DNA from 2 places in the Pseudomonas sp. CF161 genome. Region 2 is predicted to be linked to the other one. Evidence: predicted binding sites of a transcription regulator. Region 2 holds the regulator's gene; the other holds the start of a gene.
The links. Region 2 encodes FliA, which starts transcription of late flagellar genes. Its sites were predicted from a motif close to CTAAAGTTTNNNNNNNNNNNGCCGNTAA; they were not measured.
Positions count from the first base shown of each region.

Region 1: a site for FliA is predicted at 1,375-1,402, ahead of motA (flagellar motor stator protein MotA). Genes of this name have one in related genera too.

Region 1 covers NZ_ATLP01000111.1:62,539-65,927, reverse strand. Annotated here, with positions in the region: gene CF161_RS25185 (HDOD domain-containing protein) at 1-1,304, opposite strand, end outside; gene motA (flagellar motor stator protein MotA) at 1,471-2,322, shown strand; gene motB (flagellar motor protein MotB) at 2,326-3,389, shown strand, end outside.
Region 2 covers NZ_ATLP01000107.1:92,773-96,161, reverse strand. Annotated here, with positions in the region: gene flhF (flagellar biosynthesis protein FlhF) at 1-258, shown strand, start outside; gene fleN (flagellar synthesis regulator FleN) at 378-1,208, shown strand; gene fliA (RNA polymerase sigma factor FliA) at 1,205-1,945, shown strand; gene CF161_RS24300 (chemotaxis response regulator CheY) at 2,112-2,483, shown strand; gene CF161_RS24295 (protein phosphatase CheZ) at 2,514-3,302, shown strand; gene CF161_RS24290 (chemotaxis protein CheA) at 3,315-3,389, shown strand, end outside.

The DNA of each region.
Region 1 (3,389 bases), on a different contig from region 2:
CGCACCTGGGCCGATTTGGTCACCAGGCGTTGCAGCACGTTGCTCTGGCTGACGCGCAGGGTCAGGTTCGCCGACTCCGCAGGCAGGCCGGCAATTTGTTGTGCCCGCAGATTGGCCAGGCCGCGATCGACCATCAGCAGCATCACCCGGCGCATGCCACAGGCCACCAGCGCATCGCAGGCGGCGCTGGTGAGGTGCAGCGCATTGCGAAAGGCGCTCGGTTCCACCAGCAATTGCGCACATTGTTCGCGCCAGTGTCCCAGCGCCTCGGCAGTCGGTGCCGGTGCCGGCAGCAAACCCTTGGGCAAGCGCCGCGCATCCCACGGCCAGAGCAAGGCCTCGGCGGGGTGCCAGAGGTCGGGCGCCGCGTCGTTACGCGCGCTGATCACCGCCTGCTGGTGCAGCTGTTGCTGCAGGTTGTCCATGGGCATTTGCAGATAAAGGCTGGTCAGGTGCTGCCAGCGCAGGCAATGGGCGCTGTCCCAGGCGTATTGCGCCGAAAGTGCCAGGCCGTTGGCCAGCAACACACTGTTGGCCGGCTGGTTCAGCCAGCGCCGCAGGTCGGGGTCGGCATCCAGGCGTTGTTGCTGATGCAGCGGATGTTCGCTGTCGCGGGCAATGTGCAGGACCTTGACCAACAGCCGGCGCTCGCTGATCAGCAGGCGATAGCCCTGTTGGACCCAGATCGGCAGATGCCAGACTTCCACCAGCGCCTGGCATATTTCCAGCAACCTGACGCCGAACAACTCCAGCTCGACCTTGTGCGCCGATTCATGCTTGTGGATGACTCGCAGTTCCCACTCTTCCAGCAGCTTCGGCTGGGCCAGGGCCAGGGGCCACAGTGGCGAGAGAAACAGCAGGCTGCCCCAATGGATGTCCTGCCAGAGGCGGGCCAGGCGGCTGGCAAAGAAGCCATTGGCCTGCTGGCTGGCGTGCTGGCTGATCAGTTGCAGTTGGCGCAGGACCGGCGGGATCTGCCCTTCCGGCAGCGCGGGCAGGCGGGCGAGCAATTCTTCGGTGCGCTTGAGGCCCAGGCGGTTGAGAGCGATCTCGAGGTTTTCCGCAGGCTCGCTCATGCTGCCGTGGGTGTGGCGGTTGGCCTCGCGGATGATGCTCAAGGCCAGCGCCGGGCTGTTCTGCATCAGGTCGGCAATATCGCGCAACGAACTGCGGCTGTCGGCGATGGCTCGGCAGACTTTATCGTGGCTGACTTGCGGCACCGGCAACGGCACCCCGTCCAGGAGCTTTATCCAGCCGCTGAGGGTCGTCGGTCGGGGAGTTGGGACTGTCGTTTCATTAGACATGGCTGGGCGCAATCATCGTCTGCTGTAAACACGCCCAGAGCGGGCCAAACTGGCTTTTCGCCTTAACTGGCTATAGTCTGGCGCAGTTTTGCCGATAAGTAGAAGAAGAGTTTTAAGAACTTCCGAATATGACCTTGAACCCGACTCAATAAGTACTCTCCTACCTATGGCTAAAATTATCGGCATCATCGTCGTATTCGCGAGCGTGCTCGGCGGATACGTGCTCTCACACGGCAAAATCGCAGCACTGATCCAGCCTTTCGAAGTGCTGATCATTGGCGGCGCAGCCTTTGGCGCATTCCTGCAGGCCAACCCCGGCTATATGACGATGCACGTCATCAAGAAATCCCTGGGGATGTTCAGTTCGCGCTTCACCCACACGTTCTATCTGGAAGTGCTGGGCCTGGTGTACGAGATCCTCAACAAGAGCCGCCGCGAAGGCATGATGGCGATCGAGGGAGATATCGAGGACGCCGCCGCCAGCCCGATTTTCGCCAAGTACCCGGCGGTGCTCAAAGATGCACGCATGACCGCCTATATCTGTGACTACCTGCGCATCATGTCCTCCGGCAACATGGCTCCCCACGAGCTTGAAGGCCTGTTCGACATGGAGCTGTTCAGCATGAAGGAAGACCTCGAGCATCCTTCCCATGCGGTAACCGGCATCGCCGACGCCATGCCCGGTTTCGGTATCGTTGCCGCGGTACTGGGTATCGTGGTGACCATGGCCTCCCTGGGTGAGGGCGACCAGAAGTCCATCGGCCTGCACGTAGGTGCGGCATTGGTAGGTACCTTCTTCGGTATTCTCGCGGCGTACGGTTTCTTCGGCCCGCTGGCCACTTCCCTGGCCCACGATGCCAAGGAAGAACTGAACGTCTACGAAGCCATCAAGGCGGCCCTGGTCGCTTCTGCATCCGGCATGCCGCCATCGCTGGCTGTGGAGTTCGGGCGCAAGGTGCTGTACCCGGCGCACCGTCCAAGCTTTGCCGAGCTGGAACAAGCGGTTCGCGGTCGCTAAGTCATGGAAAATAACCAGCCGATTATCATCAAGCGCGTCAAGCGCTTCGCTGGCGGACACCACGGGGGCGCCTGGAAAATCGCCTTCGCCGACTTCGCCACGGCGATGATGGCGTTCTTCCTGGTGCTGTGGTTGCTGTCCACCGCCACCCCGGAACAGAAGATCGCCATCGCCGGTTACTTCAAAGACCCGATCGGCTTCTCCGAAAGCGGCACACCCTACATCATCGATCTGGGCGGTTCGCCCGAGCTGGCGCCGGACACCACCCTCAATCCCGAGGTGAAGTCCCAGCCACAGCCGGACAAGGTGACGGTCGATTCCGAGCAGGTCGAGGGCATGGCCGAGCAGGTCGAGCGCGAGCGTCTCGAACTGTTGTTGCAAGAGCTGCAGAACAAGGTTGAAGAGAACCCGCAACTGCAGAAATTCAAGGACCAGATCCTGTTCGAAATCACCCAGGACGGCTTGCGCATCCAGATCATGGACGCCGAGAACCGGCCGATGTTCGACTCGGGCAGCGCGCGTCTGAAACCGTATTTCGAAGACATCCTGCTGGCCATGGCCGACACCATCAAGGCGGTGCCGAACAAGATCAGCATCAGCGGCCACACCGATGCCAAGCCGTACTCGGGCGCCGGTGACTTCGGCAACTGGGAGCTTTCGGCCAACCGGGCCAACGCCGCACGTCGCGCCCTGGTCGCGGGCAGCTATCCCGACTCCCAGGTGGCGCGGGTAGTGGGCTATGCCTCGTCGTCGCTGTTCGATCGCAAGGACCCGTTCAACCCGGTCAACCGGCGGATCGATATCGTGGTCCTGACCAAGAAGGCACAGCGTGCCATCGAGGGTGAGCAACCGCCGAGCGATGCGCCGAGTCAGGGCCAGGGTGCGCCGGGCGAAGTGCCGGGTGCTGCGACTGATCCGAATGCCTTGCCACCAGGCGCCGATCCGCTGCCGGCCCATGAAGTGCGGCAGCGCCTGAATATCTTCGAGGATGGGGTGTTGAAGATGGATGAGCCCGGCAAGTCGGGCCAGCCTTCGACCGCACCGGCGGCACCGGCCACGCCACCTGC
Region 2 (3,389 bases):
GGGTTGGCCGGTTGCATCCTGACTAAACTGGATGAAACAGCCAGCCTCGGTGAAGTGTTGAGCCTGGCGATCAGTCATGAATTGCCCGTTGCCTATCTGACCGATGGGCCACGGATTCCTGACGATCTGCACCTGCCGCGCCGGCACCAGTTGGTCAGCCGCGCAGTGAGCGTGCAGATGCAGGAAGAACCCAGCGAAGAAGCCATGGCCGACATGTTCGCGGACCTCTATCACAACCCCGCAAAACGGGTTGGATGAGGGTGGCCATGAAGAGATTGCACCGTATCTACATCGATGGTCTGCCATGCATTGTTCCAACGGTGAACGCGCAGCCAGTTATGTGGCCCCGTCTAAGTAAGACAAGGTAAAGAAAGAACATGGGCAGCATGCATCCCGTACAGGTGATTGCGGTGACCGGCGGCAAGGGTGGCGTCGGCAAGACTAACGTGTCAGTGAACTTGTCACTGGCCCTGGCTGAGCTCGGCCGGCGCGTCATGCTGCTGGACGCCGACCTGGGCCTGGCCAATGTCGACGTCCTGCTGGGCCTGACCCCCAAACGTACCCTGGCTGACGTCATCGAGGGCCGTTGCGAGCTGCGCGACGTGTTGCTCCAGGGCCCGGGCGGGATCCGTATCGTGCCTGCCGCCTCCGGCACCCAGAGCATGGTGCACCTGAGCCCGGCCCAGCATGCTGGCCTGATCCAGGCCTTCAGTGATATCGGCGACAACCTCGATGTGCTGGTCATCGACACCGCTGCGGGTATTGGTGACTCGGTAGTCAGTTTTGTCCGCGCGGCCCAGGAAGTCCTGCTGGTGGTCTGCGACGAACCGACTTCGATCACTGACGCCTACGCGCTGATCAAACTGCTCAATCGCGACTACGGCATGAACCGCTTCCGGGTCCTGGCCAACATGGCGCAAAGCCCGCAGGAGGGTCGCAATCTGTTCGCTAAGTTGACCAAGGTCACGGATCGCTTCCTGGACGTGGCTTTACAATACGTCGGTGCAGTTCCTTACGACGAATGCGTACGCAAGGCCGTGCAAAAGCAGCGTGCGGTCTATGAAGCCTTTCCTCGTTCGAAGTGCTCGCTGGCGTTCAAGGCCATTGCGCAAAAAGTCGATACCTGGCCGTTGCCTGCCAACCCACGTGGGCATCTGGAGTTTTTTGTCGAGCGTCTCGTGCAGCAAACAGCAGGACCGGTGCTATGACAGCCAGCGGCTACAACCTGTACAAGAAGTCGGCGCGTGACAGCCAATATGAATTGATCGAGCGTTATGCGCCTCTGGTCAAGCGTATCGCCTACCACCTGCTGGCACGGCTGCCGGCCAGTGTCCAGGTCGAAGACCTGATCCAGGCCGGGATGATCGGTTTGCTCGAAGTGTCGACCAAGTACGATGCGAGCAAGGGCGCAAGTTTCGAGACTTATGCCGGGATTCGTATTCGTGGGGCGATGCTCGACGAAGTGCGCAAGGGCGATTGGGCACCACGTTCAGTACACCGCAATACACGAATGGTCAGTGATGCCATTCGCTCAATTGAAGCTAAAACCGGTCGTGACGCTAAAGATCATGAAGTTGCGGCCGAACTTGAATTGAGCCTCGACGATTATTACGGGATTTTGAACGACACCTTGGGCAGCCGCCTGTTCAGCTTCGACGACCTTTTGCAGGACGGCGAGCATGAAGGGCTGCATGAGGATGGCGCGAGTGCTCATCTCGAGCCGTCACGCGATCTGGAAGATGAACGCTTCCAGGCGGCGCTGGCGGACGCGATTGCCAATTTGCCGGAGCGTGAGCGACTGGTCTTGGCGCTGTACTACGACGAAGAGCTGAACCTCAAGGAAATCGGTGAGGTCCTGGGGGTCAGCGAATCGCGGGTCAGCCAGTTACACAGCCAGTGCGCGGCCCGCTTGCGGGGGCGTTTGGGGGAGTGGCGAGCGCGCTGACAGGCAGTGTGGGGACACTGCGAACGGGACCGGTAAGGCGTGATGCCGCACCGGTCTTGCAGTGTGTATTCCATGCAGTCGTTGAGTGTTACGTCGTATTGATTGAATGGCGCGTTCAGGTGCTGGGCGCGTTTAAGACTGCTTGGAGGTCGAATTGGACAAGAACATGAAAATCCTCATCGTTGATGACTTCTCAACGATGCGGCGGATCATAAAAAACCTGTTGCGTGACCTGGGTTTCACCAACACGGTCGAGGCCGATGACGGTACTACCGCGATTCCGGTCCTCAACAGCGGGAGCATCGACTTTCTGGTAACGGACTGGAACATGCCTGGCATGACCGGTATCGATTTGCTGCGCCACGTGCGCGCCGACGAGAAGCTCAAGCACCTGCCGGTGCTGATGGTGACTGCCGAGGCCAAGCGTGAACAGATCATTGAAGCGGCTCAGGCCGGCGTCAATGGCTACGTGGTGAAACCATTCACGGCTCAGGCGTTGAAAGAGAAGATCGAAAAAATCTTCGAACGCATCGGTTGATGCGCGAAGACATTGCGCCACGGGGGAGCTATGGAGCATAACGAATCTTCATTGGGCGATTTTGAGTCGACCCTGAAAAAACATGCCCACGAACTGGTCGAGAGCCTTGAAAAAGGCAAGTTTGGCGAGGCTGTGCAACTGATCCATGAGCTCAATCAGACCCGTGACCGCGGCCTGTACCAGGAAGTCGGCAAGCTCACCCGCGAGCTGCATAGCGCGATCGTCAATTTTCAGATTGACCCGCATATGCCGCAAGCCGAGGAAGTTTCACAGATCACGGATGCCACCGAGCGCCTGTCCTATGTGGTCAGGCTGACCGAGGCCGCGGCCAATCGCACCATGGATTTGGTGGAAAGCAGCACCCCGCTGGTCAACGGCCTGAGCAACGATGCCCAGGCCTTGAGCGCTGACTGGGGGCGCTTCATGCGTCGCGAAGTCGGGGCTGAAGAGTTTCGCGAGCTGGCACGGCGCGTCGACAGTTTCCTGACGCGTAGCGAACAGGAGACCCGGACCGTTTCCGGCCATCTCAACGACATTCTGTTGGCGCAGGATTACCAGGACCTCACGGGCCAGGTGATCAAGCGTGTGACCCAGTTGGTCACGGAAGTCGAAAGCAATCTGCTCAAACTCGTCTTGATGGCCAGCCAGGTCGACCGTTTTGCGGGCATCGAACATGACCGCGAATCGATCCTGGCCGAAAAAGATCCGCAAAAACATCTCGCCAAGGGTGAAGGTCCGCAGATTCATGCCGATAAACGTGAAGACGTTGTGTCCGGTCAGGACGATGTAGACGATTTGCTTTCCAGCCTTGGATTCTAGGAGCACCCATTAATGAGCTTCGGCGCCGATGAAGAGATCCTTCAGGATTTCCTGGTTGAGGCCGGCGAGATTCTAGAGCAACTGTCC